Regions from separate parts of the Microbacterium sp. Leaf436 genome, predicted to be linked through region 1. Evidence: predicted binding sites of a transcription regulator. Region 1 holds the regulator's gene; the other holds the start of a gene.
What was found. The regulator LexA, encoded in region 1, represses DNA repair genes until DNA is damaged. The targets are predictions, from matches to a motif close to TCGAACANNTGTTCGA.
Positions count from the first base shown of each region.

Region 1 (6,351 bases):
ATTGGCCAGGAGCCGGATGCCGGCTTCGCCCGACTTCTCGGGGTGGAACTGCGTCGCCGACAGCGGACCGTTCTCGACCGCCGCGAGAAACGGTGCGCCATACGTGCACCACGTCAGTACGGGCTCCGGGAACGGCGGCGTGACCTCGAGCGACCACTGCTGCGCCGCATACGAGTGCACGAAGTAGAAGCGCTCCTTCTCGATGCCCTGGAACAGGCGCGACCCGTCTCCGGACGCCACGGTGTTCCAGCCCATGTGCGGCAGTACGGGCGCTTCGAGCTCGCCCACCGTGCCCGGCCACTCACCGAGCCCGGGGGTGTCGGCACCGCGCTCGACACCCCGCTCGAACATCACCTGCATGCCGACGCAGATACCGAGCACCGGGCGACCCCCGGCGAGCCGCCGGTCGATGATCTCTCCCCCGCGGCTGGCGTTCAAGGCGCCCATGACCGCGCTGTAGGCACCCACGCCGGGCACGAGGAGCCCGTCGGCGTCGAGGAGCAGCGCGCGGTCGGAGGTCAGTCGCGCGTCGGCACCGGCTTCGATGAGCGCCTTGACGGCCGAGTGGACGTTGCCGGAACCGTAGTCGAGGACCGCGACGACGGGCTTGCGCGTCACAACGCACCCTTGGTGCTGGGGATGCCGTCGACCAGCGGGTCGAGCGCCTTGGCCTGACGGAAGGCGCGCGCGAACGCCTTGTACTCGGCCTCGGCGATGTGGTGCGGGTCGCGCCCACCCAGAACGCGCACGTGCACGGTGAGGCCGCCGTGGATCGAGATGGCCTCGAACGTGTGACGCACGAGCGAACCGGTGAAGTGTCCGCCGATGAGGTGGTGCTCGAAGCCCACGGGCTCACCGGTGTGCACGAGGTACGGGCGACCGCTGATGTCGACGACCGCCTGCGCCAGCGCCTCGTCGAGGGGAACGAGCGCGTCGCCGTAGCGGGCGATCCCCGACTTGTCGCCCAGGGCCTGACGAATCGCCTGACCGAGCACGATCGCGGTGTCCTCGACCGTGTGGTGGGCGTCGATGTGGGTGTCGCCCGTCGCGCGCACCCGCAGATCGGTCAGCGAGTGCTTGGCGAAGGCCGTGAGCATGTGGTCAAAGAACGGCACCGTGGTCTGGATGTCGCTGACCCCGCGACCGTCGAGGTCGAGTTCGAGTTCGATGCGCGACTCGCTCGTCTCGCGCGTGATCAAGGCGGTACGGGGCATGGCGGGGCCGGTCATGACCGCGATCCTACCGAGGCGAGGGCGTCGAGGAACGCGGTGGTCTCGTCGTCGGTACCGGCCGTGACACGCAGGTGGTGCGCGATGCCGACGTCGCGGATGAGCACACCGCGGTCGTACAGCGCCTTCCACGTGGCGGCGGGGTCGTCGACGCCGCCGAAGAGCACGAAGTTCGTCCACGACTCGTGGGCGGTGTACCCGAGGGCGGCCACGGTGGCCGAGATGCGGTCGCGCTGCGCGACGATCTCGTCGACCATCGACAGCATCGTCTCGGCGTGCACGAGGGCCGCCGTCGCGGCGGCCTGCGTGAGCGCGCTCAGGTGGTACGGAAGACGGACGAGTCGCAGCGCGTCGACCAGAGCAGGATCGGCGGCCAGGTACCCCACGCGTGCGCCGGCGAAGGCGAAGGCCTTGCTCATGGTGCGCGACACCACCAGACGCGGGCGACCGGGCAGCAGCGACACGGCCGAGGGCTCGTCACGCGGAGCGAACTCCTGGTAGGCCTCGTCGACGATCACGATGCCGTCGGTCTCGGCGTACACGGCCTCGATCACATCGAGACGCAGCGGGGTACCCGTGGGATTGTTCGGCGCGCAGAGGAAGACGATGTCGGGGCGGTGCTCACGCACCTGGGCCGCGGCGGCCTCGGCGCTCAGCGAGAAGTCGTGCGCGCGTTCCCCGGCGATCCATCGCGCGCCCGTCGCGCGGGTGAGGATCGGGTACATCGAGTAGGTGGGCGCGAAGCCCATGGCCGTCCGGCCCGGTCCACCGAAGGCCTGCAGGATGTGCTGGAGCACCTCGTTGGAGCCGTTGGCCGCCCAGATCTGCTCGCGCGTCAGGCCATGACCGAGGTATGCGGCGAAGCTCTCTCGGAGAGCGGTGAACTCGCGGTCGGGATACCGGTTGACGTCGCGCAGGGCCCGAGCCACGGCGTCGAGGATGTCATCGGCCACCTCGGGCGGAACCGGATGCGTGTTCTCATTCACGTTGAGAGCCACGGGCAGGGCGGCCTGCGGGGCTCCGTAGGGGGTCATCCCCCGCAGATCGTCGCGAAGAGGCAGGTCATCGAGGCGTACGGTCACCCCACCCATCGTAGGCGGCGTGCCGAGGAGCGGCTCATCGCGCACCCGCGGAGGTCAGCCGGCCTGGATGTACTCGGTGGGGATCGCGATGCGCTGACCGGCCGCGAGCGAGCCGCCCTGAAGGGCGTTCAGACGCGTGATCTCGGCGACGACGTCGCGCGGATCGGCCGCGGGGGCGATGTCTTCGGCGATCGACCACAGGGTCTCGCCGCTCATGACCGTGATCTCCGTGAACGAACCGGCCGGTGCGCCGGCGTCGCCCGAGGCGAGTGCTGCTCCCCCACCGACGGCGGCGACGCCGAGGGCGACGGCGAGCGGGAGGGCGACGACGAAGGCGACGACACGGCGCCCGCGGGCGGTGATACGCAGGCGGGTCGTCGAGGCGGTGGAGGTGATGCTGCTCATGGTGTGCTCCTTGGTGGGGAGAGATTCGCACCCCGCCCTCGGCCGGGAGGGCGGTGTGCGAATCTGTATTCCGAATCTATCTTCGATACTGCGACGGTGTCAACACACCGGTTGTCGGAAACGAATCGAACGCGACACGCGTGCGGCTCCGTGTCATTCGTGTCGTCGACCGGATACGGTTTCGACACGGAGACCTCATCACCAACCTCCGACATTCGAATTTCCGCCGCCCTTCCCGCGGCGCGAGGGGAGCACAGATGACCGACGCGACGACCGCCGCAGGGCGCGAACGACCGCAGACGCGACGGCGCAAGAACCTCAGCGACAAGCAGCTCGCGATCCTCGAAGTCATCCAGCGATCGATCGCGCGGCACGGCTATCCGCCGAGCATGCGCGAGATCGGCGACGCCGTCGGCCTGAAGTCGCTGTCGAGCGTCACGCACCAGCTGAACCAGCTCGAGCTCAGCGGCTATCTGCGCCGCGACCCGGGTAAGACCCGCGCCATGGAGGTGCTGATCGACCTTCCCGGCACCGCCGCCGAGAACCCCGCCGACTCCGCCCCCGCGGTGGGCGACGCCGCCCTCGTGCCCCTGGTGGGCCGGATCGCGGCGGGCGTGCCCATCACCGCCGACCAGCACGTGGAGGAGATCTTCCCCCTCCCCCGCCAGCTCGTCGGCAAGGGCGAGTTGTTCATGCTCAAGGTCTCGGGCGACTCGATGATCGACGCGGCGATCTGCGACGGCGACTGGGTGGTCGTGCGTTCGCAGGCGAATGCGGAGAACGGCGAGATCGTGGCCGCGATGCTCGACGGCGAGGCAACGGTGAAGACGTTCCGTCGCCGTGACGGCCACACCTGGCTGCTCCCCCGCAACAGCGCGTTCGAGCCCATCCTCGGCGACGAGGCCGTCGTGCTCGGGCGCATCGTGGCGGTGCTGCGCGCGGTGTGAACCGTGCGTCGCGGCGGCGGGCGCACCACAATGGCGCCATGACCGTCGGCCCGCCCTCGACCGCATCGACCTCGACGAAACGCGTCGCGAAGCCGTCAACCGTGGTGCGCGTCACGGCATCCGTCGTGGTGCTGATCGTGGTGGCCCTGCTGACGCCGGTGGCCCTCGTCGCCTCCTGGGTGCGCGTGCAGCTCGTCGATGAGGACTCCTTCGTCGCCACGCTCGCGCCCCTCTCGTCCGACCCCGCCGTGCAAGACCTCGTCATCGCCGAGACGACGAGCGCCATCTCGGCGTCGGTCGACTTCTCGGCGATCGCGGGCGCGGGCGTCGACGGTCTCGTCGCCCTCGGCGTGCCGCAGGAAGCGGCGCGCGTCCTCGGCCTGGTGGCACAGCCGTCGGCCGACTCGCTGCGATCGATCACGCAGCAGGCGGTGACCGACGTGGTGCACTCCGACCGGTTCTCCGACGTCTGGTCGGGGGTCGTGCGCACCGCGCACCGCGCCTTCGTCTTCGGAGCCACCTCCGACGGTGGCGGCATCATCGTGCAGACCCCGGACGGCCTGGGCGTGCAGATCGGCGGGGTGGTCTCGGCGATCGTCGCCGAGCTGGACCTGCAGGGATCGCCCGTGGCCGCGCTGGTCCCCCCGATCGACCGGGTCGTGGTCCTCGGCGACGGAACGACGCTGCAGGCCGTGCGGTCGGCGTACGCGGCCGCCACCACGGCGGGAGTGGCGGCACCCCTGCTCGTGGGCGTGCTCCTGGTCGGCGGGGTCGTCGTCGCTCCCCGTCGACGGCGCGCGCTGATCGGCGCCGGCATCGCGGTCGCCGTCGGCTCGGCCGCCGTGCTCGTGGCGGTCGCCGTGGGCGCGGCGCAGGCGCACCGCACCGCCGTTCTGCGGGGCTTCGACGCCGCGGGGATCGACGCCGTGGTGCGGCAGCTCTCGTCCGGTCTCGTGGGCACCGCGAACACGGTTCTGGGCATCGGCCTCGTCGCGGGCATCGCGGGCGTCCTGCTCGTCCGGCGTGCCCGCCCCCGACGGATGTCGGAGCCCCGGCCTACGCTGGAGTGATGGCAGACACCCTCCCCTACGGTTCCTGGCCCTCCCCGATCACTCCCGAGTCGGTGGCGCAGTCCTCCCCCCGCATCGACGGCGCGCTGTTCGTCGGCGATGAGGTGTGGTGGGCGGAATCCGTGCCCGCCGAGGCGGGTCGCGTCGCGGTGAAACGGCGCCGCACCGACGGTGCGGTCGAGACGGTGCTGCCCGCACCCGCCAACGCCCGTTCCGCCGTTCACGAATACGGCGGCGGGGCCTGGACCGCCTCCGACGACGGGGAGCTGTTCTACGTCGAGAAGACCGACCAGCGCGTCTACGCCCTTCGCCCGGGCGGCGAGGCGCGCGCGCTGACGCCGGCCGACGACACGGTGCGCCACGGCGGGTTGCGGTTCGAGCACGGCACCCTGCTCGCCGTCCGCGAGACGCACGGGAGTGACCGCGTTCCCGCCCGCGCCATCGTGCGCATCTCGCTCGACGGCGCCGTCGACGTGCTCGCCGAGGGCAGCGACTTCGTCGCGCAGCCCGCGCTGTCGCCCGACGGCCGGTCTCTCGCGTGGGTGGCATGGAACCACCCCGACATGCCCTGGGACGCCACGACCCTGCGCGTGACCGAGATCGGCACCGACGAGGTGCGCGAGATCGCCGACACCCCGCGCCGCGCCCCGCTCCAGCCCGTGTGGCTCGGCGACGACGAGCTGTTGTACGCCGACGACCCCGACGGCCGGTGGAACCTGTTCCGCCGTCCCCTCGACGGCGAGCCGCAGCCGGTGTCGCCGGTCGACGCCGACACGGGCGGCGGGCTGTGGGTGCTCGGGACGCGGTGGTTCGGAGCGACCGACGACGGGCGCATCGTCGCCGTCCGCACCGACGGTGCCGACGAGATCGTCGAGATCGCGCCGTCCGGCGTGCGCCCGGTGGACGTGCCCGTCGTGGCCGGCGCGGCGATCGATGACGTGCGCGGGCACCGCGTGCTCGTGTCGGGCTCCGACGCCGGCGGCCGCTCGGGGCTGTGGGCGGTCGACCTCGACGCCGGCACCGTCGACCTGGTGACCGGTGGATCCGGGGCCTGGGGCGACGAATGGATGCCGACGGCCCGTGCCCTCGAGACCGAGGGGCCGCACGGACCCGTGCACGCTTTCGCTTACGCGCCCACGAACCCCGACGTCGCCGCGCCCGAGAACGAGCGCCCGCCTTACGTCGTGCTCGTGCACGGTGGCCCCACCTCGCACGTGGGTCCGGCGCCGTCAGCCAAGACGGCGTTCTTCACGAGCCGTGGCATCGGCGTGCTCGACGTGAACTACGGCGGTTCCACCGGATACGGTCGCGACTACCGTGACCGGCTGAAGGGTCAGTGGGGCGTGGTCGATGTCGATGACGTCGCCGCCGCGGCCTCCGCCCTCGCCGAAGCGGGTCTGGCCGACCGCGAGCGCCTGGCGATCGCCGGGGGCTCCGCCGGCGGATGGACGGTGCTCGCCGCCGTGACGAACACCGACGTGTTCTCGGCCGGGATCTCGCGCTACGGCGTGGGCGACGCCCGTGCCCTCGCCGAAGACACTCACGACTTCGAGGCCCGGTATCTCGACGGCCTGATCGGACCGCTGCCCGAGGCCGAAGCGGTGTACGTGGAGCGCTC
Region 1 is NZ_LMRB01000002.1:777,644-783,994, reverse strand. It holds gene hisH (imidazole glycerol phosphate synthase subunit HisH) at 1-618, opposite strand, end outside; gene hisB (imidazoleglycerol-phosphate dehydratase HisB) at 615-1,229, opposite strand; gene ASG45_RS07900 (histidinol-phosphate transaminase) at 1,226-2,320, opposite strand; gene ASG45_RS07895 (LysM peptidoglycan-binding domain-containing protein) at 2,366-2,716, opposite strand; gene lexA (transcriptional repressor LexA) at 2,974-3,663, shown strand; gene ASG45_RS07885 (hypothetical protein) at 3,702-4,733, shown strand; gene ASG45_RS07880 (S9 family peptidase) at 4,733-6,351, shown strand, end outside.

Region 2 (6,351 bases), on a different contig from region 1:
TCGCTCCACGCGCTCCTCGCGGGCGAACGGGCGCCCCGAATCGAGCCACCATTGACGCTGCGTCGAGGTGTCCCACTGCTCGAGCGTCGTGATGTCGCGGAACCGGTAGAGCATGTACCAGAGGTCGCTGTCTTCGCCCGCGCGCACCCAGCCCGAGCCGAGGAAGCCGGGGAACGCGGTCGCGAGGTCGGTGCCGGCCTGCATCCAGGAGGTCGCTTCGGCGGTGCGCGTCGGGTCGATGCGCCGCTCGATCGCCACCGTGATGGGGTGGGCGTCGGTGTCTGCCATGGGTCCATCTTCGTCCACGCCGGGCGTTCACCGACGGCGGGGGAGGCATGTCCCCCTTCGTGCGGTTCTGAGGCGTCGAACCCGCACGAAGGGGGACATGAGCGCGGGTGGGGGAGGGGGTGTCCCACTTGGTGCGATCGACGGGCCGCGAACCTGCACGGATGGGGACATGGATGCCATTCCCAGCCGCGACCGGTAACTTCGGTGAGTCGGCTCTGGACACCGCGCGTGATGCGCGGATGGGTTTGTAGTCCAAGGGGCCGATGGAGAGCACGCGATCGCGTCCTCCCATCACTAGTGAATGGCCCCCGGCCGACGGATGTCCGGGTTTCGCACCGCTGCGCGCGGTGCCGCTGTCTCGCGCGAAACAGAACCCAGAAGGACATCGTCATGCCCAAGAACAAGAAGCCCGCCGGCGGCCGCCCCGCCAAGAACTTCGAGCCGCGCTACGGTGCGCAGACCTCGTTCCAGGACCGCAAGCGCCGCCCCGAGGGCGCCGCGTCCGCGAAGCCCGGCAGCAAGAGCCCGAGCCACCGCGGTTACCGTCCCGAGGCCGAGGCCGCCCCCGACAAGCGTCGCTGGAGCGCACAGGACCGCGTCGGTCGCGACGAGTCGCGCGGCATCCGCAGCTCCGCCCGCGATGACCGCTCCGGCCGCACCGACCGCCCGGCGCGTTCGTTCGACGATCGCCCCGCGCGTTCGTTCGACGACCGCCCCCGCCGCGACTTCGGCGACCGCCCGGCCCGCTCGTTCGACGACCGCTCCGGTCGTCCCGCTCGCGACGACCGCGCCCCCCGCGTGGATCGCGTCGACCGCGACAGCCGCCGCGCCACCGGCGACGGTCGCCCGTCGTTCCGCGACGCTCGCCCGCGTCGTGACGCCGGCGAGCGTCCGGCCCGTTCGTTCGACGAGCGTCCCCGCCGCGACTTCGGTGACCGTCCGGCCCGCGACGACCGCCCCGCCCGTTCGTTCGACGACCGCCCGCGTCGTGACTTCGGCGATCGTCCGGCCCGTTCGTTCGACGAGCGTCCCCGCCGCGACTTCTCGGACCGTCCCGCCCGCGACGAGCGTCCCCGCCGCGATGCCGGCGAGCGTCCCGCCCGGTCGTTCGACCGCCGCGACGAGCGCCCGGCCCGTTCGTCGGACGACCGTCCCGCTCGTTCGTTCGACCGCAGCGACCGTCCCGCACGCTCGTTCGACCGCACTGATCGTCCGGCGCGTTCGTTCGATCGCAGCGATCGTCCGGCCCGTTCGTTCGACCGTAACGACCGCCCCGCGCGCTCGTTCGACCGTAACGACCGCCCCGTGCGCTCGTTCGACCGTAACGACCGCCCCGCTCGTTCGACCGACGACCGTCCCGCCCGGTCGTTCGACCGCAACGAGCGTCCGGCTCGTTCGTTCGACGAGCGCCCGGCCCGTTCGTTCGGTGACCGCCCCGCCCGCGACGAGCGTCCCCGCCGCACCGATGGCCCGAACCGCGCGGACTGGAACGCCACCCCGAAGCGCTCGGCCGAGCACGAGCAGCGCGTCGACGTCGTGCACGAGCGCCTGCAGGCGCAGGCCGTGGACGTCGCGACCGAGACCGGTGTCGGCTTCGCCGAGCTCGGCTTCGGCGACAACATCGTCCGTGCCCTCGCCAGCCTCGGCGCGGCCACGCCGTTCCCCATCCAGGCGGCGACGGTGAAGCCCATCCTCGACGGCCGTGACGTGCTCGCGCGCGGTCGCACCGGCTCGGGCAAGACCATCGCGTTCGGTGCCCCCATGGTCGAGAGCGTCCTGCGTTCGCAGGCGGGCGAGAAGCGTCAGTTCGCTCGCGCGCCCAAGGCCCTCATCCTCGCCCCCACGCGCGAGCTCGCCCTGCAGATCGACCGCACGGTGCAGGTCATCGCCCGCAGCGTCGGCCTGTTCACCACGCAGATCTACGGCGGCGTGCCCCAGGCCCGCCAGGTGGGTGCGCTGAAGAAGGGCGTCGACATCATCATCGGCACCCCCGGCCGCATCGAAGACCTGCTCAACCAGGGCAAGCTCGACCTGTCGCAGGTGCAGGTGGCCGTGCTGGACGAGGGCGACCACATGTGCGAGCTCGGTTTCCTCGAGCCGGTGCAGCGCATCCTGCGCGCCACCGCGAAGGGCAGCCAGAAGCTGCTGTTCTCGGCCACGCTCGACCGTGAGGTCGCCGCCCTCGTCGACGAGTTCCTCGTCGACCCGGCCGTGTACGAGGTCGCCGGTGAGGACCAGGACTCGGGCACCATCGAGCACCGCGTGCTCGTGATCGACCACCGCGACAAGGCCGAGATCCTCGGTTCGCTCGTCGACCGCCCGGGCAAGACCCTCGTCTTCGCGCGTACCCGCGCATACGCCGAGACGCTCGCCGCGCAGTTCGACGACGCCGGTATCGCCGCGGTCGCGCTGCACGGTGACCTCAACCAGCAGAAGCGCACGCGCAACCTCGAGAAGCTCACCTCGGGTCGCGTCAACGTGCTCGTCGCCACCGACGTCGCCGCCCGCGGCATCCACGTCGACGACATCGACCTGGTGATCCAGGCCGACGCCCCCGACGAGTACAAGACGTACCTGCACCGTTCGGGCCGCACCGGCCGCGCCGGTCGCAGCGGCACCGTGGTGACGCTCATCACGCGGCAGCGTCAGCGCCGCATGACCGAGCTGCTCGACCGCGCCGAGATCCAGGCGCCGTTCGAGCCGGCGCAGCTCGGCGACGACCTGATCGAAGAGATCTCGGGCCGCCAGCTCGCGGACGTCACCTCGTAATCCGCCTCGATCGAGACCCCCGTCGCGTCCGCGACGGGGGTCTCGTGCGTTCAGAAGAGCCGCGGCTCGCTGGCCGGGGCGACGCGGGGGCGAATGGATGCCGAGGGCCCGGTGCCGCGGACCGGACCGAGGCTGCTCGTCGGCGTCGCGCGGGCGGCGAGGCCCGGCTGCGGTCGCCCGCGAGGGTGCTCGTCTTCGTCCCACCCGTCGAGCCGGTGCAGGCGCAGCAGAGGGCGCATGCGCGCGCCGAGCCAGGTGCGGTAGGCCTTGGGCGCTTGGGCGGAGACGCCCGGGTAGAGACCGCGGTACGACGACACCAGGTGCGGTTGCTCGCGCCCCAGCCATTCGAGGAACCACTGCTTCGCGCCCGGACGCAGGTGCAGCGCGCCGTAGACGACGCGAGCCGCGCCGGCGGCGCGGATGCGCGCGAGGGCGTCGTCGAGCACGGCGAGCGAGTCGGTCAGGTGCGGCAGGATCGGCATGAGGAAGACCGTGACGCGGAAGCCGGCGGCGGTGGCGGCGCGGACCGTGTCGAGGCGGGCGTCGGCGCTGGGGGTGCCCGGCTCGATCGCGTTCTGCAGGGTGTCGTCGAAGACGGCGATCGACATCGCCAACGAGACCTTCACCTGCGTGGCGGCGTCGGCGAGCAGGGGGAGGTCGCGGCGCAGGAGCGTGCCCTTGGTGAGGATCGAGAAGGGCGTGCCGTTGTCGGTGAGCGCGCCGACGATGTCGGGCATGAGGCGGTATCGCCCCTCGGCGCGCTGGTAGGGGTCGGTGTTCGTGCCGAGCATGACGGGCTCGCGCGCCCACGATCCCCGACGCACCTCCGTGCGCAGCACGTCGGCGACGTTGACCTTGACGACGATCTGGGAGTCGAAGTCGGCGCCGTAGTCGAGGTCGAGGTACTCGTGCGTCTTGCGGGCGAAGCAGTACGAGCACGCGTGCGTGCAGCCCCGGTACGGGTTCACGGTCCAGTCGAACGGCATGGCCGACATGCCGGGCACGCGATTCAGGGCGCTCTTGCACTGCACCTCGTGGAACGTCATTCCGGCGAACTCCGGGGTCGTCACCGATCGGACGAGACCGTCGATGCGCTCCATGCCCGGGAGCGCCGACGGGTCGTCGACGCCCAGCTGCTGCCCCTGCCATCTCATCGCCATAGTCGAACACATGTTCGATTTTCTTGCAACCGCCACGCCGCGCATCTCGCCTGCACGAACGAGCGTCGTCGCGGTACGGTGATCGCGACGCCGACCACCGGCGAGACACGGAGGCGCCCATGGAGTCGGTCTCGCGAGTACGCGGTCAGCACCTGCTCCATGCGTCGATCGGTCGCTTGGAGCCCTGGCATCCGGCGTTGGTCGTGCGTCGTCCGGCGCTGTCGGGATGGTCGTGGTTGGCACTCATGGCGGCGCTGCTGCTGGTGTGCGACCTCGTGGACGCCCCGGAGGGGGTCGCGCTCGTCGTGTCGCTCAGCGCGGCAGCGCCCAGCCTCGGCGCGACCCTCATCGTGCTCTCGCAGACGCCGCGCACCCACCTCGATCACGAGGAGTCGATCCTCGGACACTTCTTCGCGCGCTTCTTCGCCGTGCTCGGGGCTCTGGTGCTGTGGGTCGGGTCGGTGGTGCTCGGCGCCGCGGTCGCCGTGCAGCTCGCCGAAGACACCGGCAGCAACCCCGATCAGGCGTGGTTCGAGGCGTTCGAGATCATCGGCGGGGTAGTGCCGCTGATCATCGCGATGCTCTGGGCGGTGCTCGTGCTGCGCTGCGTGGGATACATCGCGCGGCTGCGGGGGTGGGCCGCCGTCCCCGACCGGCACCGCATCCCCGATCACTTCTTCGCCGAGCACCCTCGCACACGTCGCGTCCTGATCGGGTTCGCCCACCCGCTGCTGCTGCTGGTCGCGGGTGCGGTGAGCATCGTGCTGGGCTTCCTGGCGGCCGGTGAGCTGAGCCTCGTGACCGATATCTGACTGCTCGCCGTTCCCGTCGGCCCGAGTCTGCCCGACCGCACATTCACCGCGCGAACGTGCGGCCGACTCGACCCGTGCCCCCGTCCAGGGGAGAATGGGTCGAGTCATGTCGCACGATCCCGAGATCTCGCCCCGCCGCGCCGCGCGCGCGGAGGCCGAACGACTCGCGACGGCGGCCCTCACGCTCCCGCCCGCCGCGGCCGAGCCCGTGCCCCCGATCCCCGCCGCCGAGCGGCCCGCCACCGACACGGCGGCCCTCGCCACCCGACGCCGGCTGCGCGAGGCCGCGACCGCTGCGCCGACGACGGCCTCGATCCCGGTCCTCCGCCGCCGTCGCCTTGTCGCCGTGGGCGGGGCCGTCACCCTGGTGGCCGCCCTCGCCCTCGCGATCGGTGCGGCGACCGCGGGATCCCCCGGTGGCGCCGCGGCCGACACCGACGCTCCGCCCGTCGCTTCCGTCGTCGCCGGGCCTCCCACGGTGCCCGACGAGGGTCTGCCGGTCGTGCAGCAGGCCGCCGTCGCCGCCACCTCGACGCCCTGCGACGACGCGGCGTTCACCTCGGCCCTGGCCGCGGGTGACGACGCCGGCGCGATCGCGGCCGCCGGGGGCGGGAGCGCCTTCCGCGCAGCGGTGGCATCCGGGATCGCGCCCTGCGTGTCGCTGTCGGACCCGAACCGCGAGTGGATGGTCGTCAACAAGCAGCGCGCGTACGATCCGGTCGACTACCGCCCGGGCGACCTCGTGATGCCCGACAGTGTGCGCGCGCTCGAGGAGTCGGCGCTGCGCGCGCCCGCGGCCGGGGCCCTGACCCAGCTCGTGCGTGCGGCCTCCGACGCCGGTGCCGGCGAGATCGGCTACCTGAGCGCTTTCCGCTCGTACAGCACGCAGCAGTCGACGTACGCCGGCCGCGTGGCCGTGGGTGGTGTCGAAGCCGCCGACCGCGAGAGCGCCCGCGCCGGGTACAGCGAGCACCAGTCGGGCCTGGCCGTCGACATCGTGCCGTGCAACGGCTCGTGCGCGACGCTCGACGACGTCGCCGCCTCGCCCCAGGGCGCGTGGGTGCGCGATCACGCGTGGGAGTACGGCTTCATCACCCGCTACGTCGAGGGCAGCGAGGGCATCAGCGGATACGAGCCCGAGGCGTGGCACCTGCGTTACATCGGCCCCGAGTTGGCCCGCGCGTACCACGAGGGCGGTTACGCCACCCTCGAGGAGTTCTTCGGCCTTTCCGGGGCGCCCTCGTACTGAACGTCAGCGGACGACCTCGCGTTGCGCCTGTGGGGCGTCGGATGGGGCCTTTGGCTCGTCGCGTCCGACGGCG
Region 2 is NZ_LMRB01000001.1:49,803-56,153, reverse strand. It holds gene ASG45_RS00230 (antibiotic biosynthesis monooxygenase) at 1-288, opposite strand, end outside; gene ASG45_RS00225 (DEAD/DEAH box helicase) at 679-3,057, shown strand; gene ASG45_RS00220 (Rv2578c family radical SAM protein) at 3,108-4,211, opposite strand; gene ASG45_RS00215 (hypothetical protein) at 4,337-5,029, shown strand; gene ASG45_RS00210 (M15 family metallopeptidase) at 5,136-6,278, shown strand.
Region 2: the regulator LexA is predicted to act here: its motif matches at 4,220-4,235, upstream of ASG45_RS00220 (Rv2578c family radical SAM protein).